Regions from separate parts of the Arthrobacter sp. TJ-240 genome, predicted to be linked through region 2. Evidence: predicted binding sites of a transcription regulator. Region 2 holds the regulator's gene; each other region holds the start of a gene.

Region 1 (9,688 bases), on a different contig from region 2:
CATCGTCGCGCAGCCCGCGGGGTCGAAGGACTTCAGGCCGAGCCGGAAGCCGCTGGGGTTCTTGACGAGCACCAGCTCGAGCGCCTGGCCGTCGACCACGAGGCTCTCGCCGCGCCCGAAGGCGGGCTCCACGGCGGCCAGGGAGGAGAAGAGCCGCGCGGTGTCCGCCGCGCCGCCGAGGACGGCGCGCGCCGCGGCGAGAGCGGCCGCGGCGTTGAAGATGTTGTAGACGCCGCGCAGGCGCAGCTCGGTGTGCGTCGTGGTGCCGTCCACCTCGAAGGAAGCCGCGTTGCCGTCCACCGAGCGGAGGACGACGTCCGCCGCCAGCGCGGAGGCTGGCGCCGTGCCTGCGGCGCCGCGCAGTTCGTCGTCGTTCGGGAAGGTGCTCCGCAGCGAGGCGTCGAGCCCGAAGTAGGTCACCTGCGTGGTCGGGAGGGAGGCGGCGAGGCCCGCCACGCGGGGGTCCTCCCGGTTCAGCACGACCGTCTCCGTGGTCGCCAGCGCGATGCGCTCGAGCAGGCGCGTGGTCGCGTCGATCTCGCCGAAGCGGTCCAGCTGGTCGCGGAGCACGTTCAGGAGGAGCGAGTACCGCGGCGGGACGAGCTTCACGAAGTGCACGGCATGCGCCTCGTCCAGCTCGAGGACGGCGACGTCGGCGTCGAGGCGGCCACGCCAGTCGACGTCGCCGAGGAGGGCCGCCGCCACGCCGCGCGTGAAGTTGCTGCCCGTGCGGTTGGTGAACACCTTCAGGCCCTGACCCTCGAGCAGTTCCACGACCATCTTGGTGGTGGTGGTCTTGCCGTTCGTCCCGCTGACCACCACCACGCCGTGCGGGAGGGTGGACAGGGCGCGGCCCATGAAGCGGGGGTCGAGGCGCTCGACCACGAGGCCGGGAAGTGCGGAGCCGCCGCCGCGCAGGCGGGAGGCGATGCGCACGGCCTTGCCCACGAGGACTGGAAGGGGATTCATGCCTACAAATTATCGCAGGCGTGCGCGTCCTGCCGGGACGCGGCGGCGAGGCGCTGCTCACGCCGGTCCGCCCGGGCGCCGCCGCACGGGCGGGAACGGCCTAGAATCGGGGGATGACCTCCCCGTTCTCGTCGGTGTCCCCGCGCACGCCCGGTGTCCCGGAGGCAGCCGGTCCTGCCGCCCAGGCACCGGTACCCGCGCCGGCGCATCGCGGCGTCGTCGTCGGTGTGCTCGCGGTGCAGGGCGACGTGCGCGAGCACATCGCGACCATCGAGTCCCTCGGCGGCCGCGCCGTGCCCGTGCGGCGGGCGTCGGAGCTCGCCGCGATCGACGGCCTGATCCTCCCCGGCGGCGAATCCACCACGATGGACAAGCTGACGCGCACCTTCGGCCTTGCCGGACCCCTGCGGGAGAGGATCGCCGGCGGCCTGCCAGTCTACGGATCGTGCGCCGGCATGATCCTGCTCTCCGACGTGATCGCCGATCCGTCGACCGACCGGGACGGCAACCCCCAGCAGACCCTCGGCGGGCTCGACATGGTGGTGCGGCGCAACGCCTTCGGCCGCCAGCGCGAATCCTTCGAGACCGACCTCGCCTTCGCCGGCCTCGCGACGACCGGGCCGGTCGCCGCGGAGGAACCCGTGCGCGCCGTGTTCATCCGCGCACCGTGGGTGGAGAAGGTGGGGGCCGACGTCGAGGTGCTGGCCCAGGTGCCGGCCGCCGAGACGCCGCAGGCGGGCCCGTCCGGCGGCGCCCGCAGCCGCGATCCGCAGGGTACCGGTGCATCCGGAGCCGACTTGGAGCCGGTCGCTAGAATTGTCGCAGTGCGTTCAGGGAACCTGCTGGCCACGAGTTTCCACCCGGAAGTCACCGGGGAGCGGCGGGTCCACGAACTCTTTATCCGGATGATCAGAGGAGAAGCGTAAGCATGTCGGGGCACTCCAAATGGGCAACAACCAAGCACAAGAAAGCTGCGATCGACGCCAAGCGCGCGAAGTCCTTCGCCAAGCTGATCAAGAACATCGAGGTCGCTGCGCGGGCCGGCGGTGCCGACGTCGCGGGTAACCCCGGCCTCGAACTGGCCGTCTCCAAGGCCAAGAAGACCTCCGTGCCCATCGACAACATCAACCGCGCGGTGAAGCGCGGAGCGGGCCTGCTCGGCGAGGCCGTCGACTACCAGACGATCATGTACGAGGCGCGCGGCCCCCAGGGCTCGGCCCTGCTGATCGAGTGCCTGACGGACAACAAGAACCGTGCCGCCTCCGAGGTGCGCCTCGGCATCTCCCGCAACGGCGGCACGATCGCCGACCCGGGTTCCGTGGCGTACCTGTTCGCGCGGAAGGGCGTCGTGACGCTTCCGAAGAACGGCCTTACCGAGGACGAACTGCTGATGTCCGTCCTCGACGCCGGCGCGGACGAGGTGAAGGAATCGACAGAGTCGTTCGAGATCGTCTCCGAGCCCCAGGACCTGCGGGCCGTGGTCGCCGCGCTCGACGAGAGCAGCATCGAGTACGAGACCGACGACGTCGAGTTCGTCCCGTCCATGCAGGTGGACCTCGACGCGGACGGTGCGCGGAAGTTCCTGAAGCTCGTGGACGCGCTCGAGGAGCTCGACGACGTCCAGAACGTCTACTCCAACGCGCACCTCCCGGACGACGTCCTGGCGGAGCTCGAGAGCGACGACTGACATCGCACCGCTGCACATCCCGGGGCGCCCGGCACGGCTAGCGCCATGACCTACCGCGTCATGGGCGTCGATCCCGGCCTCACGCGGTGCGGGCTCGCCGTCGTCGACATCGAACCGAACCGCCGCTCCACGCTCGTCGCCGTCGGCGTCGTGGGGACCGAGGCCGGCAGGAGCCTCGACGAGCGGCTGCTGGTCATCTCCGAGGCCGTGGACTCGTGGCTGGACCTGCACCAGCCCCAGGTCCTCGCCGTCGAACGCGTCTTCAGCCAGCTCAACGTCAGCACCGTCATGGGCACGGCGCAGGCGTCCGGCGTCGTGATCGTGTCCGCGGCGCGGCGCGGCATCCCGGTGGCCCTGCATACGCCCACCGAGGTGAAGGCCGCCGTCACCGGCAACGGCCAGGCGGACAAGGTCGCGGTCACCAAGATGGTGACGAAGATCCTCCGGCTCGAGACCGCCCCCCGTCCGGCCGACGCCGCCGACGCCCTGGCCCTCGCCATCACGCACGCCTGGCGCAGGGGAGTGGGCGTCCAGGGTGCGGCGGCGTCGGCTGCGGGGGGATCCATCACACCCGCGCAGCGCATCTGGGCCGAGGCGGAGGCACGGGCCCGACGGCGGTAGTGCCGACGTCGGGACCTGTCCGAGGCCGTCGGCGCACATTCCCAGTGTGGCGACTCGATCGAACGGCGCCACGCCGGTACCGTTAGACATTAGAACGTATGTTCGACGTCGGGCGACCGCCCGGCCGACCCCTCAGCATCTGCCCTGGAGCACCTCATGATCAGTTCCCTGCGCGGGACAGTGACCCACGTGGGCCTGCACTCCGCCGTCCTCGACGTCAACGGCTTCGGCATGCAGGTCCAGGCGACGCCGCAGACGCTCGCCGGGCTGCGCGTGGGGGAGCAGGCGTCCATCGCCACCGCGATGATCGTGCGTGAGGACTCCATGACGCTCTTCGGGTTCGAGGACGCCGACCAGCGCGAGGTCTTCGAGACGCTCCTGGCCGTCAGCGGCGTCGGCCCCCGCCTCGCCCTCGCCGTCCTCGCCGTGCACGCACCGGACGCCATCCGGATCGCGGCGTCGTCGGGCGACGACAAGGCCTTCAGCAAGGTCCCGGGCATCGGCCCGAAGGGCGCACGGCGCATCGTGCTCGAACTCGCCGGGAAGCTCGTGCCCCTGGAGGCGAAGCCCGGCGTGCCGGCCCGGACCTGGCAGGGGCAGGTCCTCACCGCCATGATGGGCCTCGGCTGGTCCGAGAAGGACGCCGGCGCGGCGATCGACGCCGCCGTCGCCGAGGCGCCCGAGGTGGCAGCGACCGGTGACGTGGGCCAGATCCTGAAGCTCACGCTGCGCAGGCTCGGCCAGGACGGCGCACGGAGCTCGGCCCGGACGAGGGTGGGATCATGACGGACAAGCAGCCCGAGGACGCGCCGCTCGTCGCCCCGGCCGCGGATCCCGAGGACCGCGCCGTCGAGGCGGCGCTCCGCCCCAAGAACCTCGACGACTTCGTGGGGCAGAAGCGGGTGCGCCGCCAGCTCTCGCTCGTCCTCGAGGCCTCCCGCCTGCGCGGCCGCAGCGCCGACCACGTGCTGCTCTCCGGGCCGCCCGGGCTGGGCAAGACGACGCTCGCCATGATCATCGCGGCGGAGATGAATGCCCCGCTCCGCATCACCTCGGGGCCGGCGATCCAGCACGCGGGTGACCTCGCGGCGATCCTCTCCTCCCTGACCGAGGGCGAGGTGCTCTTCCTCGACGAGATCCACCGCATGTCCCGGCCCGCCGAGGAGATGCTCTACATGGCCATGGAGGACTTCCGGGTCGACATCATCGTGGGCAAGGGCCCGGGCGCGACGGCGATCCCCCTCGAGCTGCCGCCCTTCACCCTCGTCGGAGCCACGACCCGCGCGGGGCTCCTGCCCGGCCCGCTCCGCGACCGCTTCGGCTTCACCGGGCATCTCGAGTTCTACTCCACCGAGGAACTCGAACTCGTGCTCCGGCGCTCGGCCATGCTCATGGACATGAAGGTGAACTCGGCGGCCTTCGCCGAGATCGCCGGCCGATCCCGGGGCACGCCGCGTATCGCCAACCGGCTGCTGCGCCGCGTCCGGGACTGGGCGCTCGTGCACGGCATCGACCTCATCGACGCCCGCACCGCGAGTGCCGCACTCGACATGTACGAGGTGGACGCGCGCGGCCTCGACCGACTGGACCGCTCCGTCCTGACCGCGCTCATCACCAAGTTCAACGGCGGGCCTGTAGGGCTGTCGACGCTCGCGATCGCAGTGGGGGAGGAGCCCGAGACGGTCGAGACCGTCGCCGAGCCCTACCTGGTGCGCGAGGGGATGCTCGGGCGGACACCGCGCGGACGGATCGCGACAGCGGCCGCCTGGAAGCACCTCGGCCTCGAGATGCCACCGAACGTCGCGGCGGCGATGCCCGAGGACCTCTTCTCCGTGGCCCCCGAATCGCTGCTCGACACCGAATCCGTGCTTGACAGTTGGGCGCAACCGGAGTCCTGACGCGCCGGACGCCCAGAAATCCCCTTTACACTGGTGTCTTCCAATGTGTGCCGGGGCACAATGCTGCCGCCGCCTCACCCAGTCCCAGGAACGGAATTCCCAGTGCTTGCACACGTAGTCGCGCAGTCCGCCTCAGGAGATGCCCCCGCTTTCGACATCTTCTCCCTCCTGCTGCCGCTGGCGCTGGCGTTCCTGATCTTCACCATGTTCCGCCGCCAGCGGAAGACGCAGCAGCAGGTGAAGGAGATGCGCACGCAGATGGAGCCGGGCACCGAGGTCATGACCCAGTTCGGGCTCTACGGGACGATCGTCTCGATCGACCAGGAGAACAACAAGGCCGTGCTCGAGCTCTCGCCCGGCAACCTGGCCACCGTGCACACGCAGGCCCTCTCCAAGGTGGTGCAGCAGGACACCAGGACCGCCGAAGACCCAGCCGGCGACGTCCACCCCGTCGAGATCGTAGACACCCTCGGCACCGTCGACGGCACCACGGTCCCCGACGACGCGTCCTCGATCAGCGGCGATATCACCGACCGCTCGGACCGCGCGCCGTCCGCCGGGTCCACCGCGTCGGGAGCCACGGCTGCCGGGAGCACCGGCAGCCCGGGCGCCGAGACCCCGGAGGAGACCCTGGCGCGCCTGAACCGCGAAGCCACAGGGGAGAAGCGCGACGCGCGCGATCCCCGCGACCCCAGAGCGAACCCCGAGAACTAGCATTCCGTAGGGCGCCGGTACTCAGCCGCGGCCTCCAGCATCAACCCGGCGCCCGAGACGCGCCACTGAATAAGGACATCCACCATGCCTCGTACCGGTCCCGGGACGGCAGCCAAGCGGACACTTGTCTGGCTGGGCGCATTGACAGCACTGCTCGCGATCCTGCTGGGAGCGGGTTCCTACTGGAGCACCGCGAGCTGGAGCCCCCGCCTGGCCCTCGACCTCGAGGGCGGGACGCAGATGATCCTCGCCCCGCGCGTCCAGGACGGCAGTGACATCACGCCCGAACAGCTCGACCAGGCCGTGGAGATCATCCGCCAGCGCGTCGACGGCTCCGGTGTCGCCGAAGCCGAGATCAACACGCAGTCCGGCCAGAACGTCATCGTGTCGCTGCCCGGGACCCCGGACCCCGAGACGCGCGACCTCATCCAGGCGTCCGCGCAGATGGAATTCCGTCCCGTCCTCACGGGCGGCCCGGGCCAGGCGGCAGCCGCCGAGACGCCCACCCCCGACGACCAGCTGCCCCAGCCAGCCGCCGAGCCCCAGAACGCGAGCGACCCGAACTGGATCACGCCCGAGCTCTACAAGGAGTTCGAGGCGCTGAACTGCCTCGATCCGGCCGCCCTCGAGCCCGCCGAGGAGCCCGCTCCCGCCGATCAGCCCATGGTCGCCTGCGAACCCGACACGCAGGGCAAGTACATCCTCGGCCCCGTCGAGGTCCCGGGCACCGACATCTCGACGGCCAGCTACGGCCTGCAGCGCAGCCAGCAGGGCCAGACCCTCAACACCTGGGCCGTGACGATCGACTTCAACGACGAGGGCACGGAGGTCTTCCGCGAGGTCACCGAACGCCTGTACGCGATCGGTCCGGGCGATCCCCGGAACCAGTTCGCCATCGTGCTCGACGGGCGCATCGTCTCCGCGCCCACCACCAACGCCGTCATCCCCGACGGCAACCCCCAGATCACGGGCAACTTCACCGAGGAGTCGGCAGCGGCCCTGGCGGAGCAGCTGAAGTACGGCGCCCTGCCGATCAGCTTCGAGATCCAGAGCGAACAGCAGATCTCCGCGACGCTCGGCGCCGACCAGCTGCGACTCGGCCTCATCGCGGGCCTCATCGGGCTGCTGCTCGTGGCCGCTTACTCGATGTTCCAGTACCGGCTGCTCGGTCTGGTCACGATCGCCTCGCTGGTGGTCGCGGGTGTGCTGACCTATCTCGCCATCTGCATCCTCGGTTGGACCGAGAACTACCGCCTCTCCCTGGCGGGCGTCGCCGGCCTGATCGTCGCCATCGGCCAGACTGCCGACTCGTTCATCGTCTACTTCGAGCGCATCCGTGACGAACTGCGCGACGGGCGCGGCCTCGTCTCCGCTGTGGAGAACGGCTGGCGCCGTGCCAAGCGGACGGTGCTCGCCTCCAAGGCGGTCAACCTGCTCGCCGCCCTCGTGCTCTACTTCGTCGCGGTCGGCAACGTGCGCGGTTTCGCGTTCACCCTCGGCCTCACGGCAATCGCCGACCTCGTGGTCGTGTTCATGTTCACCCATCCGGTGCTCCGCCTCCTCGCGAAGACGAAGTTCTTCGGCGAGGGACACCCGTGGTCCGGGCTCGACCCGAGCCGGCTGGGCGGCATCCCGCTCTACCGGGGAGCCGGCCGCCTGCGCGAGCCGGGCGAGAAGCCCGTGACCATCGCCCGCACCAAGAACAAGGGTGCCTCGGCGGAAGCCGAGCGGCGCCTGACCATCGCCGAGCGCCGCCGCGCGGAGCAGCAGAAGGCCCTCGCCGGGCGCACAGGGTCCTCGGCCGCCGGTTCTACCGTCGCGGATTCCAGCGTCGCGGACCCCGTCGCGGATCCCACTGGTGCCGGACGCCCCGAAGCCTCCGTCTCCGCGCGGACCGGTTCCACCGTTGCCGGGCGCACCGGATCCTCCCAGAAAGAGACCAAAGAATGAGCCGCACAAGCTTCGCCACGTTCGGCAACGAGCTGTACTCGGGAAAGCGCTCCTACCCCTTCGTCGCCAAGCGGAACCTCTGGTTCCTCATCGCCGGCATCGCCGTCCTGATCTCGATCATCATCCCGGTGGTCAAGGGCGGGTTCAACCTCGGCATCGACTTCCGGGGCGGATCCGAGTTCACCGTCTCCGCGACCGAGAACACCGATGCGGCCGTCGGCGAGAGGGCCGTCACCGACGTGGTGCCCGACGCCGTCCCGCGCGTCACCAACATCGCGGCCGACACAATGCGCATCCAGACCGAGCGGCTGTCGGACGACCAGACGCTCAGCGTCCGCGACAACCTCGTCAGCGGGTACGGTGTGGGCGAGGACCAGGTGACCTCGAGCTTCGTCGGTCCGACCTGGGGCGAGGACGTCAGCCGCCAGGCGCTGATCGGGTTCGGCGTGTTCGTCCTCCTCGCCGCGATCCTCATGGCGATCTACTTCCGCACCTGGAAGATGGCCCTCGCCGCGATGGCGGCCCTCGTGGTGGTCATGGTCGTCACCGCGGGCCTGTACTCGCTGAGCGACTTCGAGGTCACGCCGTCGGCGATCATCGGCTTCCTGACCATCCTCAGCTACGCCCTGTACGACACAGTGGTGGTCTTCGACAAGATCCGGGAGAACACCGCCGACATCACCATCTCGACGAAGCGCACATTCGCCGAGCAGGTGAACCTCGCCGTGAACCAGACCCTCGTGCGCTCGATCAACACCTCCGTGGTGGCGATCCTGCCGGTGGCGTCGATCCTCTTCATCGGCTCGTTCATACTCGGAGCGGGCACGCTCCAGGACCTCTCGCTGGCCCTGTTCATCGGCATCATCCTCGGCACCCTGGGCACCATCTTCATCGCGGCACCCCTGTACGCCGCGCTGCGGCTCAATGAGCCGGAGCTGAAGAAGCAGGAGAAGAAGGTCCTGAACCGCCGCTCGCTGGAGGCGGCCGCCGTCTGATCGCGAGCGGTGCCTCTGGCGGACGGGACGCCCCCCGACGCCCGGCACGCTCCTCAGCCGCAGCGGCCCCCACGGGTCCGCTGCGGCTGAGTCGGTTCGACCCCGGCTAGACTTGAAGGTGCCGCAGAACCGGCGGCACGATGGATCCTTGCCGGATTCCGGATGGAGATTGAGGAACTGGATATGGCTGAAGCGGTGAATCCCGGAGAGAACCAGGGTGCTCCGACGCCCGGGGTCCACGGACCGGTCGCCACCGATGCCTCGCGCCCCGGCCCCGCCCGCGGGCTCGTGCAGCCCGCGTCGCCGACGTCCGCGCCGTCCGCCACGAGCGCCGACCAGGTCGCTCCCGGACGCCGCGGCCGAACGCGAGCGCGCATCGCCCGCCTCGCCGGGCGCGGCTCCTCGGGGTACTCGCCCGTGCTCGAGCCCCTGCTCCGCACCGTCCGGGCCAACAACCCGCGCGAGGACCTCGACCTGATCCAGCGCGCCTACCTCGTGGCTGAACGGAGCCACGAGGGCCAGACACGCAAGAGCGGTGACCCGTACATCACCCACCCGGTCGCCGTCGCCACCATCCTGGCCGAACTCGGCATGACCGGCACCACCCTCGCCGCCGCCCTCCTGCACGACACCGTGGAGGACACCTCCTATACCCTGCAGGAGCTCAAGCGGGATTTCGGTCCCGAGGTGGCCATGCTCGTGGACGGCGTCACCAAGCTCGACAAGGTGTCCTTCGGCGACGCCGCGCAGGCGGAGACGGTGCGCAAGATGGTCGTGGCCATGGCGAAGGACATCCGTGTCCTCGTCATCAAGCTCGCCGACCGGCTGCACAACGCCCGCACCTGGCGCTTCGT
Region 2 (9,688 bases):
GGCTAGAGCAGCTTCGTCAACGCCGAGAGGAACACCGTGGTCTCGTGTTCTGTTCCCGCGGTGACCCGCAGGGACCCGGTGATGCCGACGTCGCGGATGAGGACCCCGGCCTCCAGCAGTCCCTCCCAGACGCGATGCGGATCCTCGAGGCCGGAGAAGAACACGAAGTTCGCATCCGACGGTGCCGGCGACAGGCCGAGCCCCTCCAGTTCCCTCACGATGCGGTCCCGCTGCACCTTGATCGCCTCGACGTTGGACAGCAGCGTGTCCGCGTGCGTGAGCGCGGCGTTGGCCGCGGCCTGCGTGATGGCGGACAGGTGGTACGGCAGGCGCACCAGCCGCAGGGCGTCGGTGATCTCGGGCGCGGCCGCGAGGTAGCCGATCCTGGCTCCGGCGAGGGCGAAGGCCTTGCTCATGGTGCGGGACACGAGCAGCCGCGGGCGCCCGGGCAACAGCGTAAGCGCGCTCGGCGTGCCCTGCTGCGCGAACTCCCCGTACGCCTCGTCGACGATGATGATGGCGCGGGCGGCCTCGCCGGCGTCGTAGGCGGCCTCGATGACGTCGAGACCCAGGGCCGTGCCGGTGGGGTTGTTCGGCGAGCACAGGAAGACGATGTTCGCGCCGGACTCGCGGACCGCCCGGGCCGTGGCCTCGGGCGTCATGGCGTAGGCGGCCCCGCGCTCCGCCGTGACGTAGCGCGTGCCCGTGCCGCTGGCCAGCAGCGGGTACATGGAATAGGTGGGCGGGAATCCGATCGCCGTCCGCCCCGGTCCGCCGAAGGCCTGGAGGACCTGCTGCAGGACCTCGTTGGAGCCGTTGGCCGCCCAGAGCTGGTCGGGGGTGAGGCCGTGGCCGAGGTAGTCGGCGAGGTTCTTCCGGAGTTCGGTGAATTCGCGGTCCGGGTAGCGGTTCAGCCCCTGCGTGGCCCGGGCGACGGCCTCCACGATGGCCGCGTGCACGTCGTCGGGGACGCCGTGCGTGTTCTCGTTCACGTTCAGGAGGATCGGGACGTCCAGCTGGGGGGCGCCGTAGGGGTGCAGCCCCACGAGGTCGTCACGCAGCGGGAGGTTTGCGAGGGCGTCGACGGAGGAGGGCACCTCACGAGTTTAAGCGATGCCGGCTGCAGCGGCGAACGGCCGGTACCGGATGACGACGATTGCCGCCGCCGGGTGCTGCGTGCCTAGCCGGCCGCGGGGATCGCGACGGTCTGCCCGGTCTGGACGACGGAGCCGCGGAGATCGTTGAGCTCGACCATCTCCGCGACGACGTCGCGGGGATCGCGCTCCGGTGCGAACCGGACGGCGAGGTCCCAGAGGGACTCCCCCGCCGCGACGCTCACCTCGACGGTCGACGACGGCGCGGGCAGCGACTCCCCGGCCTGCGCCTGCGAGGTGAGGAAGGCGCCGAGGAGGATGAGCGCCGCCACGCCGAGCGCGATCGGCAGGCCGACCAGGACGAGCCGGCCGCGCCGCGTAAGCGTCAGGGGGCGCTCCGCACTCCGCTGCGTGGAGGTACGGGGCTGCATGGAGGTGCGGGGCTGCATGGAGGTGCGGGGCTGCGTGGAGGCAGGAGACTGCAGGGCGGTCCGGGGCTGCAGGAATGCGTGGGCGGAGATCGAGGGTGCTGTCGCCGTGCGGGATGGTCGGGGTACGCGCGGGCGGGCCGTCGCGGTGCGCTCCGGTGTCGCCGGGCGGACGAGACGCAGGCGTCCCTCGCCGCGGGTGGGGGTCAGCGCCCATAGCGCCGTGCTGCCGTGCAGTGCGGGTGCTTCAGCCATTGCCTAGCCTCTTTCCCTTCGAATAGCCAATCAGGGCTGGACTCCTGTTTCGAACGCGTGTTCTAATTTATCTGAGCCTATTTCTAGCACTGACCGACGACCGTTGTCGAGACTCGCTCGAACATATGTTTGAAAAGCCCTACCGTCTGCCCTAGCGTGAACAGGGCAGGGCATCGACGGCACCGGCTGCTACCGAGCGGCAGGCACGGCGTCGACATACCTCAGGCAATCACCCGCCACTGACAGAACCGCTTCCCGCGCAGGCGGGGGGCGGCAGGCGGGCACAACGGGATCTCCAGTCCAGGGCGAAAGGCGCAACAGTGGCGGAACCAACACGGACGGACCGGCCGGAATCGAACACGGCCGAGGTGCCGGCGGACGCCGTGCCCATCTCGGCCGGTCGCGGCCGTCCCCGCGGCCGTTCGGTGTCCAAGGGGCTGACGGCGCGCCAGCTGACGATCCTCGAGACCATCCAGCGTTCGATCGCGGACAAGGGGTACCCGCCGTCGATGCGTGAGATCGGCGACACGGTGGGGCTCGCGAGCCTCTCGAGCGTGACGCACCAGCTGTCGCAGCTGGAGCGGCTCGGCTATCTCCGGCGCGATCCCAAGCGCCCCCGCGCCATGGAGGTCCTGCTGCCGCTCACACTGCCTCCGGAAGCGTCGGCGGGCACGGACGGAGCACCGGAGCGGAAGTCCGCCGGCGAGCACCGCGTCGCGGTGGACACGGCACTGGTACCGCTCGTGGGCCGCATCGCAGCGGGCGGGCCCATCCTCGCGGACCAGGTGGTGGAGGACGTCATGCCCCTCCCCCGGCAGCTCGTGGGCCACGGCGAGCTCTTCATGCTCCGGGTCTCCGGCGACTCGATGGTCGACGCCGCGATCTGCGACGGCGACTGGGTGGTGGTCCGCAAGCAGCAGAGCGCACAGAACGGCGACATCGTCGCAGCCCTGCTCGACGACGAAGCCACCGTGAAGACCTTCCGCCAGCGCGACGGCCACACCTGGCTCCTGCCCCAGAACACACGCTACGAGCCCATCCTCGGCGACCACGCCAGCATCATGGGCAAGGTCGTCTCGGTGATGCGCGCGCTCTAGCGGCCCGCTTCCCCGGATGCCCGGAGGGCGCCGCAGTCCCGGACTGCGGCGCCCTTCGCGTACCCCGGGGCAGGCGTGTCAGCGGGCGGAGAGCCGTTCGAGGATCCCGGTGACCGTGGCCCTGTCGGTCGTCGCCCAGAACGGCGGCAGCGCGGCGCGGAGGAAACCGCCGTACCGGGCCGTGGCGAGGCGGCTGTCGAGCACGGCGACGACGCCCCGGTCCCCCGCCGAGCGGATGAGCCGGCCCGCCCCCTGCGCCAGTCGCACCGCGGCATGGGTGGCGGAGACGCTCATGAAGCCGTTGCCGCCGTTCCGTGCGACCGCCCGCGTGCGCGCGGTCATCAGGGGATCGTCGGGTCGCGGGAAGGGGATGCGGTCGATCACCACGAGGCGGCACGAGGCGCCGGGCACGTCCACGCCCTGCCACAGTGACATCGTGCCGAACAGACAGGTGTCCGGTTCGGCGGCGAACCTGTCCACGAGGCCGCTGAGCGAGGACTCGCCCTGGCAGAGGATCTCGAAGTCGACCTGCGGGCGCAGGGCCTCCGCTGCCTCCTCGGCGGCCCGCCGGGAGGAGAACAGCCCGAGCGCACCCCCGCGGGAGGCCTTCAGGAGCGCCAGCAGCTCCTTCAGCTGCGCATCGGAGGTACCCCGCTCCGGTTTCGGCAGGTCCTTTGCCACGTACAGCACGCCCTGCCGGGGGTAGTCGAACGGGCTGCCGACGTCGATACCGGTCCACGCGGGCGCGCCCGGTCCGCTCAGTCCCAGCGATCCCGCGACAGGGCCGAACTCGGCGCCGATGGCGAGCGTCGCGGAGGTGAGGATCACGGTGTGGTCCTCGAACAGGCCCTCCCGCAGGCGTGCCGCGACGGACAGCGGCGCGACGTTGAGCGTGGCCGGCGCGGTCTCGTCCGGCTGGGCGTAGCCGGAGCCGGGCGTGAACGTGCTGGGGCGGGACGCCCACACCACCTCACCGGCGGCGGCGGCCGAGAGGATCCGCTCCGCGAGGTCGAAGACCAGGGTGGCGCGCGAGCGGGCCACCTGCCGCCCGCCGTCGGCGTCGGCCTCCGACTTGCCGTCGGTCTTCGTGTCGGACAGCGCGGCCCGTGCGGCGTCACGGACCTGCTCCAGCGACTGCTCGAGGTCCTCAGGCAGGCCGCCGGGCAGGAGCCCGGAGGGCACGAGTTCCGACGCAGCCTCGAAGGCGGACGCTGCGGTGTCGAGACCGGCGGTGCCGATCGAGGCGTGGCGGCGCAGAGCCGTGGAGGCTGCGCCCACCATCGAGGCGGAGAGCTGCCCGGACACTGCCCCGGTGACGCGGTCGTGCAGCTCGTGGGCTTCGTCGATCACGACGACGTCGTACTCGGGCAGCACGGCGAGCCCCTCGAACGCACTGATGGCGAGCATGGCGTGGTTGGTGATGATGATGTCGGCATCGGCGGCCGCCGCCCGCGCCTTCTCGCTGAAGCACTCCTGCGCCACGGGACAGCGGGCGGCGCCGACGCACTCCATGCTGGACACGGACACCTGGCGCCACGCGCGGTCGCTGACGCCGGGCACGAGGTCGTCGCGGTCGCCGGTGGAGGTCTCGTCCGCCCATTCGCGGAGCCTGACCACCTCGCGGCCGAGGGCGGAGGATGGACCCCCGCCGCCGTGCGCGGGGGCGGGGTGCGGTGTCGCGTCCTCCCCGAGGCTGAAGAGGGCATCCGGGGCGTCCTCCTCGGGGAAGCCGCCGCCGGTCTTGTGGAGGCAGACGTAGTTCGAGCGGCCCTTGAGCAGCGCGACGTCGACGGGGCGTGCGAGAGCGGGCCGCACCGCGTCGAGCAGGCGCGGCAGGTCACGGCCCACGATCTGCGCCTGCAGGGCGAGCGTCGCCGTGGAGACCACCGACGGGCGGTCGCTGTCCATGGCGTGGGCGATGAGCGGTACGAGGTAGGCGAGCGACTTGCCCGTGCCGGTGCCCGCCTGCACGAGCAGGTGGTCGCCGGAGCGGATGGCTTCGCTGACCTGCCGCACCATCTCGTGCTGGCCGGCGCGCATCTCACCGCCCATGGCCCCTACGGCGGCGTCGAGCAGCTCGAGTGCCTGCCGGGCCTCGGCGGTGTGGCGCGCCGGGTCCGGCGCCACGACGGCGGCGCCGGACGGCGTGCTGTCACTCATGCCGCAGATACGGCTCCAGGTCGGCGGCCAGGCCCTCGCGGACCATGACCTCGAGGCGTGTGCCCTCGTCGACGTGCTCGAGGCCGAGGATCTCGACGTCCTCCTCGTGCAGCCGGCTGAGGACCTGTCCCTGCTCGTAGGGCACCAGCAGGTCCATCTTGACCCCGGGACGGGGGATGTTCGTGCTGATGAGCTGCCGGAGCTCGGTGAGCCCGGCACCCGTGCGGGCGGAGACGACGACGGAGCGCGGCTCGCGCTGCCGCAGCCGCTCGATGACGAACGGGTCGGCGGCATCTGCCTTGTTGAACACGATGATCTCGGGCACCTTGCGGGCGTCGATCTCGGTCAGGACGGCACGGACGGCCGCGATCTGCCCTTCCGGGTCCGGGTGCGAGGCGTCGACGACGTGGAGGATCAGGTCCGAGTCGGCCACCTCCTCGAGGGTCGAGCGGAACGCCTCGACCAGCTGGGTGGGCAGCGAGCGGACGAACCCCACGGTGTCGGCGAGCGTGTAGCCGATGCCGTCGGGCGTCTCCGCCTTGCGCACCGTGGGATCGAGGGTCGCGAACAGCGCGTTCTGAACGAGCACGCCCGCGTCGGTGAGGCGGTTCAGCAGGGACGACTTCCCGGCGTTGGTGTACCCGGCGATCGCGACGGAGGGCACCTGGTTGCGCCGGCGGTTGGACCGCTTCGTCTCGCGCGCAGGCTTCATCGCGGCGATCTCGCGGCGCAGCTTCGCCATGCGGGTGCGGATCTTCCGGCGGTCGAGTTCGATCTTCGTCTCACCGGGACCACGGGAGCCCATGCCGGCGCTCGCGCTGCCGACCTGTCCACCGGCCTGGCGGGACATCGACTCGCCCCAGCCTCGGAGGCGCGGCAGCAGGTACTCGAGCTGCGCGAGCTCCACCTGGGCCTTGCCCTCGCGGCTCTTGGCGTGCTGGGCGAAGATGTCGAGGATCAGCGCGGTGCGGTCGATGACCTTGACCTTGACGATGTCCTCGAGGCTGCGTCGCTGGGACGGGGACAGCTCGCTGTCGACGATGACCGTATCTGCACCGGTGGCCTGCACGATGTCCTTGAGCTCCTGCGCCTTCCCGGAGCCGAGGAAGGTGCCGGGGTCCGGCTTCAGCCGGCGCTGCACGATGCCGTCGAGCACCTCAGAGCCCGCCGTCTCGGCGAGAGCGGCGAGTTCCTGCAGCGAGTTCTCGGCGTCCTGCGCGGTCCCCTCGCTCCACAGCCCGGCGAGGACGACGCGCTCGAGCCTCAGCTGCCGGTACTCGACCTCCGAGACGTCCTCGAGTTCCGTCGAGAGTCCCGCGACACGGCGGAGGGCACGGCGTTCGGCCAGGTCCTGCTGGTCCCCGTCGGCGTCCGACCGCTCGTCGTCGCCTGACAGGGCGAGGGCACGCGAGCGCCAGTTGGTCTCGACGGGTGCGCTGGTCGTGCCCGGTGTCGTCCCCTTCTTCGCCTTCGCCGCGGCAGCTTCGTCGCTTGCCAGGATGCGGTCGATGACGGCTTGGATCTCCTCCGGGCCCATGTCGGCTCCGGTGGAATGTCCGTGGTTCTCGGTCATAATCTCCCTAGTTGGCTGTCTGTCGATTCTACGGCCGTCCTCCGGGTCGTTCCATCGGATTCTCCCCCGGCGAAACCGTTGTCCGCCTGCGCCGTCGACCGCCTGTGGATACGGGCCCGGACGGGTGAGGGCGGGTGAGGGCGGGTGGGGGCGTGCCACTAGGCTTTCCTCCATGGATTCACAGCAGGAGCCGCAGCACTATTTCAGCGCACAGCCGGCGGGCCCGGACACGCGGAGGCCCCTTTCGGTCGTCCTGGCGGGCGGGCAACGGGACCTCGTGACGTCGTCGGGCCTCTTCAGCCCGGACGGCGTGGACAAGGGCACGGCGATCCTCCTGGACTCCGTTCCGGATCCCGAGGGGCGGCGCCTGCTCGACCTCGGCTGCGGTTGGGGGCCGATCGCCCTCACCCTGGCCCTGACGGCACCCGATGCCGAGGTCCTCGCCGTCGACGTCAATGAGCGGTGCATCGCGCTGACCGCGGAGAACGCCCGGCGGCTGGGGCTCCGCAACGTCACGGCCAGCACGCCCGACGCCGTGGATCCGGACCTCGAGTTCGACACCATCTGGTCCAACCCCCCGATCCGCATCGGGAAGCAGGAACTGCACGCCCTGCTGCTCCGCTGGCTGCCGCGCCTGGCTCCCGGCGGGAGCGCCTGGCTCGTGGTGCAGAAGAACCTGGGCGCCGACTCCCTGCAGCGGTGGCTCGCCGAGGAGCTGCCCGCGGGCTTCGGCGTGCGGCGTGCGGAGACGTCGAAGTCGTTCCGCATCCTGGAGGTGCGGCGCCCCGCGTGAGATCGGCCGGCGGCCTTCCGTGCCGCCGGCTCAGTCTGCGGGCAGCAGCACTCCGTCGGCCACGAGGACGGCCGGTCCGCTGAGCTGCACGTGCTCACGGTTGTCGGGACCGGCGAAGAACGTCACGCCGACGACGCCCCCGGGCACCGACACGAGCCACTGGGCCGGGGCCCCCTCGCCCGCCCAGAACCGGGTGCCGGCAGCGGCGGCGCACGCGCCCGTGCCGCAGGACTGCGTCTCGCCGACACCCCGTTCGTGCACGCGCATCGTGAGGCGTCCGACGCCGTCGGCCCCCACGAGCGGATCCGACGGGACGACGAGTTCGACGTTGGTGCCCTCCGGCGGCACGGGCTGGACCGCGGGCGGGCGGTGCAGCTCCGTCCGGTCCAGCTCCGCATGTTCGGCCAGCGCGACGACGGTATGGGGGTTGCCCATGCTGATGGACAGGGCGGGCCGGTCGACGTCGAGCCCTCCGATGGCGACGAGAGAATCCATGCCGCGCGCCACGGCCGCGTCCGGGAAGATGAACTCCCACGGCCCCATGTCCACGGCGTAGCCGCCCCCGGACCGTGTCACGCGCTTGACGCCGGCGCGGGTGCCGATGGCGAGCTCCCCGCCCGCGGGGAGCTCGGCGACGCCCTTCGCGAGGAGGAAGTGCGCGAAGACCCTGACGCCGTTGCCGCACATCTCGGACACCGACCCGTCGCCGTTGCGGTAGTCCATGAACCACTCCGCGCGCGGTTCCGTCTGGAGCAGGGCGCGTCCCTCGGGCAGCGAGGCGGACCGGACTGCCCGGATGTAGCCGTCGGCGCCGATCCCGCGGTGCCGGTCGCATGCGGCCGCGACGAACGCCGGGTCGATCGGCGCGTCGCCGTCGGGGTCGAGCGTCAGGATGAAGTCGTTGCCCGTCCCATGGCCCTTCGTGAAGGGGAGCCCGGGGGGCTGCGGTGCGGGGGGCACGGGCGTCTCGCCGGGGAAGTCGGTCACCCTTCTAGGATAGGTGCCGCGGCGCGGCCGACGAGCCCGGCGGCCGCCTCGGCGAGGTCCGGCGCCTGCCAGTCGAGCCAGGCGACGCGCGGGTCGCCGCGGAACCAGGTGAGCTGTCGCCGGGCGAACCGGCGGGTCGCGGCGATCGTGTCCTCCACCGCCTCCACTTCCGTCAGGGTCCCGTCGAGGACCTGGAGGAACTGCCCGTACCCCAGGGCACGGGACGCCGTCCTCCCGTCGCGGAGGCCCACCGCGGCGAGCCGGCGGACCTCGTCGGCGAGACCGGCCCGCACCATGGCATGGACCCGCTCGGCCAGGCGTGCGCGCAGCACGTCCCGGTCGACGGCGAGGCCGATCTGCACCGCCGGCTGGTGGTACTCGCGCCGCGGCATGAAGGCGCTGAAGGGGCGTCCGCTGAGCTCGTGCACCTCGAGCGCCCGCACGAGGCGGCGGTCGTCGTCGATCCGATCGGCCGACACGGGATCGACGGCGCGGAGCCGCGCCCGGAACGCCGCACTGCCTCCGGCGGCGAGGTCCGCCTCGAGCCGTGCCCGCACCCCCGCGTCGGTGGGCGGGAACTCCAGGCGATCGAGGGCGGCCCGCACGTAGAGGCCCGAGCCGCCGACCAGGATGGGGATCCTGCCACGCTCGCGGATGCCGTCGATGACCCGGCGGGCGTCCTCCTGGTATGCGGCGACGCTGGCCTCCTCGGTGACGTCGAGGACGTCCAGCAGGTGGTGCTCGACGCCGTGACGCTCCTCGCGGGGCAGCTTCGCCGTGCCGATGTCCATCCCCCGGTAGAACTGCAGGGCGTCGGCATTGACGACCTCGCCGCCGAGGCGCTGCGCCAGGGCGACGCCTAGGTCGGACTTCCCCGAGCCCGTGGGACCGACCACCGCGACGACCGGGAGGACGGCCGGGCGGCCGACCGGAAGGGTCAAGGGGCGCTCGCGCGGACGGGCAGGGACGGCATCCCGAGGGACACGGCGCGCGGGGCGCCGTCCGATGGTCCGGGGACGCCGCACGAGTCGGCCTGGCTCCGGTCCCAGGCATCGCCCGCGCGTGACCGGCGGAGCGAGTACTCCGACGGCGACGGGTCGGACAGCAGGTGGAACGAGGCCGCCTCGGTGACGGGAAGCGTCACGAAGTCGCCGGGCCTCGGGGCCTCGGCGCCTGCCGGGACGGAGAAGTGGACGAGGCGCTGATCGCGTGCCCGCCCGGTGAGCCGGTGAGTCTCGGAGCCCTTCCGGCCCTGCTGGTCGGTGACGAGCACCTCCACGGTCGCGCCGACCTGGCGCGCG
Region 3 (9,688 bases), on a different contig from region 2:
GAGCTGGTCGGTCGCGCGGGGGGCGAACAGCTCGCCGTCGACCGGGTTGGGCACCACGCTCACCGGCAGGCCGGGCAGCGCGGCGGACAGCACGTCGCGACTCTCCGCGGACACCGCCCAGATCGCGGGCGCCGGCGTCCACCCGGGGAAGTCCTCGCCGGGGGCGCCGGCGGCGAAGGTGTAGAAGTGGTTCTGGTTGAAGATGACCTTGCGCGCTCCGGGTGCCGGATCGCGGCCCTGGACGGTCGGTGTCTCCGGCAGCACCAGGAGGTCGTCGGCGCCGATCGCGGTGGTGGCGCCGAACAGCATCGGCACGTCGTCGGCGATCCAGTCGGTGCGGTCGTCCGCGTCGGGCAGCCACAACCAGGCCTCGTGGCCGCGCTCACGCAGCAGCCGGACGTGCTGGGTCATCACGTGCACGCCGCCGCTGTGGTGGCGCGTGGCGAAACCCGCGTAGACGATCCGCCCCGGAGTGCTCACCATGCCGGAGCCGTCAGGTACCAGGACGCGCCGCTCCCGGTGTTGTGGGCGGGGAACGAGTCCGGGCCGAGCCCGACGTCCGCCCGCCATCCGTCGCCCCACTTGGCGTCCAGGCCGTGGAGGATCTCCGCCCGGTTGCCCTCGGAGCTCTGACCGGTCCGGTTCATCGTCTGCCGCCGCAGGTGCGAGACGTAGGCGCCCTCCGTGACCACGCACCGCAGGCCGGCCGCCCGCACGCGGATCGCCAGGTCGATATCCGCGCCGTAGCCGTGCCGCGGGAAGGTGACCTCGTCCAGACCCCCCAGCTCGACGACGGCGGGCACCGCGAATGCGATGGCGGTGCCGTCGCAGAAATCGACGTCGCGCAACACATTGCGCGGCACGTACTCCGCGGCGGTGCTCGGGATCGCGGAGGCCCGCTGGTGGAGCCAGAAATCGTCGTAGCAGGCCGCCGCGAGCGCGATGTCGTCCGCTGTGGAGAAGGGCGCGAGCAATCCGTCGAGGAACCCGGGCGACAGCCGGATGTCGTTGTTCAGCACCACGCAGACCGCATGGCCGTCTCGCGACGCCGTCTGCAGCGCCCAGTTGGCGGCGCCGATCCACCGCAGGTTGCGCCCCGGGCGGTGGACCTCGATGCGCCCCTCAGGCAGCACGTAATCACCGGCGTTGTCGACCACCACGATGCGCAGGGCCGGGTCGAAATCGCTTCCATCGCGGCACAGGTCGTGCACCACCGCATCGGTCAGCTTCGGCGAACCGAAGGCAGGGATGACCACCAGTGCCGACGCGGCGGTCGTCGAGAGGGTCACTGCTCGGCGCGGGCGGCGCGGGCGGCGCGGGCGGCGCGGCCCGCGCGGTCGCCGTTCAAGGTGATGATCAACATCGGTTCCCGTCGGGTCAGGGGGACGTGTGCCACGGCAGCGAAGACTACGGAGTAGTTCTGCCAGGCCGGGCGAAAGGATGGCTGTTTCTTGTGTGACGTGCCCCACGCGGCCTACAGTAGGTACATCGTGTCCGTACTAGTTGTCCGCACTCCTCCGTCCGACACAGACCTCCCGTACAGAGAGAAGATTCGCCATGGCAGCCGAATCGCTTCCGAAGTCCCGTATCCCCCTGTTCGACGGCATGAACCGCATCCCCGGCGGCCTCATGCTCATCCCCCTGATCCTCGGCTCGATCGTCGGAACGTTCGCCCCCGGCTTCCTGGAACTCGGCAGCTTCACCACTGCCCTGTTCGCCGAGTCGGCCCTGCCGCTGATCGCCGTGCTGATCTTCGCCACCGGCATGCAGATCACCGCCAAGGCCTCCGGCCCCGTGCTCGCGACCACGGGCGTGATCCTGCTGTTCAAGACGATCATCCCCGCCGCCCTCGTCGCGGGCCTCGGCCTCTTGGTCGGCATTGACGGCATCCTCGGGATCTCGATCCTCGCCCTGCTGGCCTCGTTCGACAACAGCAACGGCGGCCTCTGGCTCGCCTTCACCGGCCGTTACGGCGACTACCGCGACCGCGGCGCCTACATGGCCTCCGCCATCAACGACGGCCCCTTCTTCACCCTGCTCTTCCTCGGCATCTCGGGTCTCGGCAACATCCCGTTCCTCACCCTGCTCGCCGCCGTCATCCCCCTGATCCTCGGCTTCATCGTCGGCAACCTCGACGCAAAGTGGACCGAGGTCATGCGGCCCGCACCGAACATCGTCATCCCGTTCTTCGCCTTCGCCCTCGGCACCGGCATCGACCTCCGCAACGTCATCGCCGGCGGCATCAGCGGCATCTTCGTCGGTATCGCCGCCACCCTCATCACCGGCACCCTGGTCTACATCGGCTACCGCTTCGTCCTCCGCCGCGGCGCGAAGTCCGGCATCGGCATCGCCTCCGCCACCACGGCCGGCAACTCCATCGCCACGCCGGCGATCGTCGCCGCAGCGGACCCCAGCTTTTCCCCGTTCGTCGAGGTCGCGACGGCGCAGGTCGCCTCGGCCGTGCTGGTCACCGCGATCTTCGCCCCGCTGCTGGCCACCTGGGTGCTCAAGCGCCAGGGCGGGCTGGACACGGACGACGCCGTCGGGGTCCTCCCCACGTCCGCCTCCGAGCTGCCGCCCGCGGGCGACCCGTCGGCGCCAACGGACCGGCCCCGTCGGACCGAGGAGAACGGCTGACGTGGCATCCACCGCACCTATCGTCGGCATCGCGGCCGACGACGTCACCGGCGCCACCGACTCCGTGGTCCAGTTTTCCCGCGCCGGCTGGTCCTCCCGGCTGCTGCTGGGCGAACTGCTCCCGGACTCGGTGGCACCGGGCAGCGCCCTGGCGGTGAACACCGACGCCCGCGCCATGGACACCGCCACCGCCCGTCAGGCGACGGCGAGCGCCATCAGGAACCTCGTCACCGCAGGGGCTGACCGTCTGTACCTGAAGATCGACTCCACCATGCGCGGCAGCGTCGGTGCACAGGTCGCCGGAGCCCTCGACGCGTGGCAGGAGCAGCACCCCGGCTCCTTCGCCGTCGTGTGCCCGGCCTACCCGGCGATGGGACGCACCGTCGAGGACGGCATGCTGCGCGTGCACGGCGGACCCGTCGAGGACTCCCCCGCCGGCCGCGACCCCGTCACGCCGGTTCCGACCAGCGAGTTCTCACAACTCCTGCCCGGCACCGCGACGATCAGCCTCACTGGATCTGCAGACCGGGATGCGCAGGCGCTCCGGGACGCGGCGGACGATGGCGTCGTGGTCGTCAACGCGGCCTCCGATGACGACCTTCGCGTCCTCGCGGCAGCCCTCGTCGTCGCCGGTCCGACGGCGATCCCCGCCGGGTCGGCCGGCCTCGCCGCAGCCATGGCGGCAGCCTGGGCCGAGGCCGGAGCAGTACACGCCGCGTCAGAGCCTGCACCCGCCGCGCAGGGGCAGCGGATCGTCGTCGTCGTCAGTTCGCTGCACGACGTCGCCCGTGCCCAGACCGACCACCTGCGCTCCCACGTGGACTCCGCCGACCTCCGCATCCTGCAGCCCGACGAGTTCCTGCTCGACCAGCCGGACAGGCTCGCCCGATGGGCCGCGGAGGAACTCGAGCTCCCGGAATCCCTGCCGCGGGTGGTCGTCATCATCTCCCCGGAGGCGGTCGGCGGCTCCGAGACCCTCAGCGGTGCTGCCATCGCCGGCTGTCTCGCGTCGGTGGTGCAGCAGACCCTGGCCCGCGCATCCGTCGGCGCCCTCGTGCTCGTCGGCGGCGACGGAGCCCGCGCTGTCCTCGACGCCACCCGCGCCCAGGCGCTGCGCATCACCGGCGCAATCCAGGAGGGCATCCCGGTCGGCGTCGTCGAAGGTGGCACCGCGGCTGGAAAGATTGTCGTCACGAAGGCCGGCGGCTTCGGGCCGGTCTCCGCCCTGCTCGACACCGTCACCGAACTAACCACCACCCTCGCCCACGCAACGGAGGCATCCTCATGAGCATCCCAACCCTCGCCGTCACCCTCGGCGACGTCGCCGGCATCGGACCGGAGATCACCGCGAAGTCCCTCCTCGGGCACGACGACGTCCGTCAGGAGTGCAGGCCCGTCGTCATCGGCGACGAGGCCGCCATGCGCCAGGGCGTCACCAACGTGGGAGGCGACCCGGACAAGGTCCGCGTCCTGTCCTCGATCGAGGACGCGACGAACGAGCCCGGCATCATCGAACTCCTGCAGACCGGCCCGTCACTGGCGGACGTCAAGCTCGGCGAGCTCAGCCCCGCCGCGGGCGACGGCTCCTACCGCTTCGTCGTCGAGGCCTGCCGACTGGCCCGCGAGGGCAAGGTCCAGGGCATCGTCACCGCGCCTCTCAACAAGGCCGCGATGCACGCCGGCGGGCACAAGTGGCCCGGCCACACGGAGCTCCTCGCGCACGAATTCGGCGTGGAGAACTTCAGCCTCGTCCTGTCCGCGGGCGACCTCTACTTCTTCCACCTCACCACCCACGTCTCCCTGCGGCAGGCCATCGAGGACGTCACGCCGCAGCGCACCACCAACGTCATCGAATTGGTCAGCGCGTTCACGAAGGCGCTCGGCAACCCGGACGAGCCGATCGGTCTCGCCGGGCTGAACCCGCACGCGGGCGAGAACCGCCTGTTCGGCGACGAGGACGCCGACATCCTCGCCCCCGCTGTCGCCGCTGCCCGCGAGAACGGCATCAACGTCCACGGGCCCATTCCCGCGGACGCGCTCATCCCGGCCGCGGTCAAGGGCAAGTGGAACATGGTCATCGCCTGCTACCACGACCAGGGCCACGCACCCTTCAAGGCGGTCTACGGCGACGACGGCGTGAACATCACCGTCGGCCTGCCCGTCGTCCGCGTCTCCGTGGACCACGGCACGGCGTTCGACATCGCCGGCCAGGGCATCGCCCGCGAGGCGAGCCTCGTGCTGTCCATGCGCCGGGCCGCTGCGCTGGCGCCGGGCTGGGACCACGTCTGGCGGACGGCGCAGAAGAAGTAGCGGGTCCCGGACCCCTAGGATCGGAATCATGACAAGCGACGAAGACCTCGATCCTCCCGTGCCCAGCTACCTCGAGGGCATCGAGCTCAAGCGGGTCCACGACGGGAAGATCCTTGAGGAGCACGACAACGACTCGTCGCCCTCCGACGGCGCTGACACATAGGCCCTCGACCAGCATCGTGACCCGGAGCAGCTCATCATGACCGGACCAGACGATACCCAGGAGCGTCCACTGGACGGCGGGAGCAGCGAGCCGCTGCACCTGCAGCTCCGCGGGCATCTGCGCGCGCAGATCCTGAACCATTCGCTGCCTCCGGGCACGTCCCTGCCCAGCGAAGCGCAGCTGCAGGTGCGGTACGGGGTGTCCCGGTCCGTGGTGCGTCAGGCGTTGGGCGCGCTGACCGATGAAGGGCTGATCGAGCGGGGCCGCGGGCGCGGTAGCACCGTTGCTCCTCGCCGCGAGCACCACCGGCTGGTGCACCGCACGTCCGGGCTATCAGCCCAGCTCGGCAGCACGGGAGCGACGGTCGGCACAGAGGTGCTGTCACTCTCCCTGCAGGACGCCGATGCATCCACCGCGCTCCTCGGGACGCCGCAGGTGCTCTCGCTCGAGCGGTTGCGGACGGCCGACGGCGTGCCGATCGCCGTCATCCACACGTGGCTGCCGGCACCTGCCTTTTCTGGTTTGACGGCAGAAGAGCTGCAGGATGCGTCCCTGCATGCGGTGCTCGGAGAAAAGTACGGGGTACGGATCACCTCCGGCAAGCGACAGATCCGGGCGGTGCCGGGTGACGGGGACCTGCTGAGGCTGCTGCAATTGGAGGCGTCGTCGCCCGTGCTCCTGCTGGAAGGCACGAGCTTCGACCAGGACGGGCGACCGGTGGAGGTCTTTTCGACCTGGCACCATCCCGACCACGTGGTGTTCGACATCGACATCCAGAGGGAGCCTCCGGGGCCGGTTCCGCAGGGTCCATCCCCTATTGACGCCCCTGAGGCGGTTGCGGCCCGTGCCCGCCGGCTGGGCGCAGAGCTCCTGCGCTTCGCGGACGGTCTCTCGACCACGGAGCGCTGATTGTCGGCCCGGCTTCGCCTACTGCAGAGCCGTCGGCCCTGCACCCGCACGTCCGCGTGCCGGGGGTGTGTCCCGTCGCGAATGGTCGCTCAGCGCATACCAGCGGTCGCTGACCAGAGGTTGTTCAGCGCGCTCATCCCGGACTGTACGAGCCCGATGTGTCTGATGGCGCCACGGCTCGGCGATTGTCTCCGGTACACCGACTCGATGGCGCGACCGGCGACGACAGCCGACGGCTGTGGAGGAACAGTGCTCGACTTCTCCTCCACAAAGAGTCCGCGCCCTCTGAATTAGTACGGGTGTTCGATAAAATGAGGCATGGATATCACACCGCTCGAGCATCCCGAGGGAACTGGTACCTCCCTGGAGTCGATGCGGTCGGAATTGCTCGCCTTCGCGCAGGAACTGACTGGGCGTCACCTTCTTCTCAGCAAGCACGACGTCGTGCGAGCACTCGTGGACATCGAAGCGCTCTCGAAGGTGATCGATCATCTCCAGATCGTTGCCGCTCGAGCTGCGAAGGAACACGGTGTCGCCGGCACCGGGGAGCAGGAGGCCCCCGGATCCCTCCTTGTGCGGGCACAGCAGAGCCTGTCGACAGTGCAGGACGACGTCGCCGGCGCCGGCGGCGGCGGGAGCACGTCAGCAGGCGCGGAACAGCGGAACAATGATGGGTTCCGCCCCGAATTCAGAACCTGTGCCGACTTTCTGCGGGCCCGGCTCGGCATCAGCCGCACCGAGGCGAACCGCAGATTGAGGCTCGCGGCAAGCCTCCTGCCCGGCGTCACTGCAATCGGCTCTGCCACTCCCGCGTCGATGAGCACCCTCGGTGCTACAGCAAGCGCGGGCGAGGTCAGCGGACGCGCTGTTTCGATCGTTCATGAGGCGGTGCAACGGGTGCGGTCCTTCGCAACGCCGATGCAACTCGATTCGATGGAGCAGCACCTCACGCGGCAAGCAGTCGAATCGGACGAAGACCTCCTGCGGGTCCTCGCTCGACGCTGGGAGGGCGTGCTCAACCAGGACGGGCTGGAACCCACCGAAAAGGTCCTCAAGGCACGACAGGGTATCTTCCTCAAGGGCAGACGCAACGGTCTGCATTTCCTGGAGATCGGCGCCACCGACGAGCAGTTCGAGCATCTGGTCACCGTCATGAACACCGCGACGAACCCGAGGGGAAGATCGGCCACCCTTCAGGACAACGGGGACCCGACCGGCGATCGGGACCGAACCGGCGTGATGGCCGCCGAGAACGAAGAGGGTAACGCTGGTGTCACGGACGCCGGCGGGGGCGATACAAACCGGCCCACACGCCCGCAGAGCCTCCTCGACGGGCTGGTCGCCGCATGCAGGATCGCGTTGTCGACCGACAGGCTTCCCGCAGCAGGCGGACACCGGCCCCAGGTCATGGTGACCATCAGCTATACGGACCTCGTGGGCCAGATGGAACGTGCCGGCCACGCTGTGTTCGGGCAGCAGATGAGCGCACGAAGCATCCGCACGCTGGCCTGTGATGCAGACATCATTCCGATGGTCCTCGGCGGACAGGGTCAGATCCTCGACATCGGGCGGGCACAGCGCCTCTTCCCCGCGCATCTGCGGCGGGCACTCGTTGCGAGGGACAAGGGCTGCGCGTTCCCGGACTGCTCCATCCCGGCAACCTGGTGCGAGGCCCACCACATGACGCCCTGGGCCAAAGGTGGAACAACGGGTATCAGCCAGGGCGTCCTCCTGTGCTCGCGACATCATCATGTGATCCACGAGGGGAAATGGAACGTCGAATCGAAGCACGGCATCCCCTGGTTCACTCCACCGGGATACCTTGACCCGGATCGGAGTCCCCGAAGAAATACCTGCTGGCAGGTGGAGGATGCCGTCCAGGAGCAGCTTCGTCACGCCGAAGGTGGACGATCTGCTGCAAGCGCCCCGCTGCTCTACTCGCCGACGGCCGCCCCCGCCACCCCAGCCGTCGCCGTCGTTGGCTAGAACACGATGACGCTGCGGGTGTTCATAACGACAAGCCGCTTCTCCACTCAAGCGCTCGACTACGCGCGAGCCATCCCGACACGAATCATCCTGGTTGACGGCAAGCAACTGACGGACCTGATGATCCGTCACCCTGTTGGGGTTCAGGTAGCGAAGACCTATACCGTCGTCGAGGTCGATGAGGACTTCTTCGAGTAGCGGTGGCACTCTGATGCCGGCCGCGTGGATCACGAGACCCGCCCACCATCGACATCCGTCCACCGTCCTTCTGCCACCGATGCCCTGGCGCACGTTGAGGCTGGTCACGCCAGCGCCCAGGCGGCTATTTGGGCTCTTCGAGCTGCACTACCTCGGGTGACGGCACCGACGGCGGGGTAGAAAGCGATTCCGCGACGTGTTGCAGCGCTCCCGCCCCGATCCATAGCACCAGGGCCAGCAACACAAGGCGCCACATGGCGCCAAGACAGCTCGACTCCTTCTTTCGGCGTCGTCGATCGGTCTGCCGGACGGCGCGAGTTCGAGGCTCCTGAGGTCGATCGGCAGAAACAGAGCGCACTGCAGCTGCTCGCCGAGCCGCGAGCAGCGGTGATTCTTCCTTCGGGGAATCAAGCAAAGCAGTCGTCACCACCGCAGGGCTCGTCGGCCCTGACAGCAGCCCCTGCAGGTAATCGTGGATTTCGCTGACGAATGGCTGCTCGAGGACTACCGGTAGTGCAAGCACCGCAGCAAGCAGCCCATCAATGCCGACGACGGTGACTCCGGTGCTGGTCGCGCCGATGAAATCCGGTTGTCCCACCAGACAGATCCATGGCTGCGCCATGCTCCGATGCTGCGGTTCCAGTAACGCCGCCACTGCAGCGCATTGGTCAAGCGCCGAGGCTGTCTGGGTCTTCCGCGTGTAACCGTTCTGGTACAGCTCGCCGCCGCGCAGGTTTACGTCGCCCGACCAGTTCTTGGCATCGATGATCAGGACACCCCCAGGTCCGACAGCGATGTGATCGAGGTTCGCCTTCGGTCGGCCGGGCCAGTGCACGTCGTGAAGGCTCATCCAGCCCTCAAGCTCCAGCTGGCGCAGCTGCTCGCCGACCCGCGCCTCACCCTCGGCTCCGACGAGCCATGCTTGGTGCATCTTCCGCGCCTGCTCGAGTTCGGCCTCCAGCCGCTCGAGCTCGGCCTCCAACCGGGACACCCGCTCACCTATTCGCTGCGCCTGCTGCGCAGCGCCCTGTCCTGCTTCCACGTTCGCTCCCCCAATACCTTCGCTCCTCAAAGCGTAGGAGGACTCGGATGGTCGGGTCGGAAGGAAAAGCGCAGGAGTGAAGAAGGATTTCAACGCTCGGGATTGGCAATCTCAAAACGGACGCGGGTGACCTGATGCCTGTTGTTGCCGCCAGTTGTGGGTGTCACCGCCGTACACCTGCGCAACCTCCACGAGGTATCCGGAACCCGTGTTCATCGCCTGGACGTCTCGCCGCGGCCCTGCGCCGCAAAAGGCCGCGGCGAGCCAGCAAGCGAGCCAGCAAGCGCGCTAGCGTCCGCCGACCAGGTGCCCTCCCTGAATGACGGCATCGATGGATGCCTCGGGGTCGGCGAGGACCGTGACGTCGTCGAGGGGGTTCTCGTTCACGATCAGCAGGTCCGCGAAGGCACCGGCGGTGATGACGCCCAGTTTGCCCTCGAGCC

Evidence for each region. Region 2 encodes LexA, which represses DNA repair genes until DNA is damaged. Its sites were predicted from a motif close to TCGAACANNTGTTCGA; they were not measured.
Region 1: the regulator LexA is predicted to act here: its motif matches at 3,368-3,383, upstream of ruvA (Holliday junction branch migration protein RuvA).
Region 3: the regulator LexA is predicted to act here: its motif matches at 6,311-6,326, upstream of AC4D2C_RS12000 (HNH endonuclease signature motif containing protein).

What each region holds. Positions count from the first base shown of each region.
Region 1 is NZ_JBZCNG010000002.1:47,594-57,281, forward strand. Features, by position in the region: gene AC4D2C_RS04930 (MurT ligase domain-containing protein) at 1-969, opposite strand, end outside; gene pdxT (pyridoxal 5'-phosphate synthase glutaminase subunit PdxT) at 1,083-1,895, shown strand; gene AC4D2C_RS04940 (YebC/PmpR family DNA-binding transcriptional regulator) at 1,898-2,656, shown strand; gene ruvC (crossover junction endodeoxyribonuclease RuvC) at 2,702-3,277, shown strand; gene ruvA (Holliday junction branch migration protein RuvA) at 3,434-4,063, shown strand; gene ruvB (Holliday junction branch migration DNA helicase RuvB) at 4,060-5,175, shown strand; gene yajC (preprotein translocase subunit YajC) at 5,278-5,889, shown strand; gene secD (protein translocase subunit SecD) at 5,974-7,839, shown strand; gene secF (protein translocase subunit SecF) at 7,836-8,834, shown strand; gene AC4D2C_RS04975 (RelA/SpoT family protein) at 9,018-9,688, shown strand, end outside.
Region 2 is NZ_JBZCNG010000008.1:37,445-47,132, forward strand. Features, by position in the region: gene AC4D2C_RS16820 (histidinol-phosphate transaminase) at 3-1,097, opposite strand; gene AC4D2C_RS16825 (LysM peptidoglycan-binding domain-containing protein) at 1,181-1,777, opposite strand; gene lexA (transcriptional repressor LexA) at 2,161-2,874, shown strand; gene AC4D2C_RS16835 (ATP-dependent DNA helicase) at 2,953-5,034, opposite strand; gene hflX (GTPase HflX) at 5,027-6,607, opposite strand; gene AC4D2C_RS16845 (class I SAM-dependent methyltransferase) at 6,780-7,400, shown strand; gene dapF (diaminopimelate epimerase) at 7,431-8,387, opposite strand; gene miaA (tRNA (adenosine(37)-N6)-dimethylallyltransferase MiaA) at 8,384-9,328, opposite strand; gene miaB (tRNA (N6-isopentenyl adenosine(37)-C2)-methylthiotransferase MiaB) at 9,325-9,688, opposite strand, start outside.
Region 3 is NZ_JBZCNG010000004.1:222,490-232,177, reverse strand. Features, by position in the region: gene AC4D2C_RS12035 (glycosyltransferase) at 1-483, opposite strand, end outside; gene AC4D2C_RS12030 (glycosyltransferase) at 477-1,289, opposite strand; gene AC4D2C_RS12025 (2-keto-3-deoxygluconate permease) at 1,558-2,637, shown strand; gene AC4D2C_RS12020 (four-carbon acid sugar kinase family protein) at 2,639-3,925, shown strand; gene pdxA (4-hydroxythreonine-4-phosphate dehydrogenase PdxA) at 3,922-4,947, shown strand; gene AC4D2C_RS12010 (hypothetical protein) at 4,976-5,110, shown strand; gene AC4D2C_RS12005 (GntR family transcriptional regulator) at 5,147-6,019, shown strand; gene AC4D2C_RS12000 (HNH endonuclease signature motif containing protein) at 6,338-8,005, shown strand; gene AC4D2C_RS11995 (restriction endonuclease) at 8,012-8,203, shown strand; gene AC4D2C_RS11990 (nuclease-related domain-containing protein) at 8,328-9,194, opposite strand; gene AC4D2C_RS11985 (metal-dependent hydrolase family protein) at 9,534-9,688, opposite strand, start outside.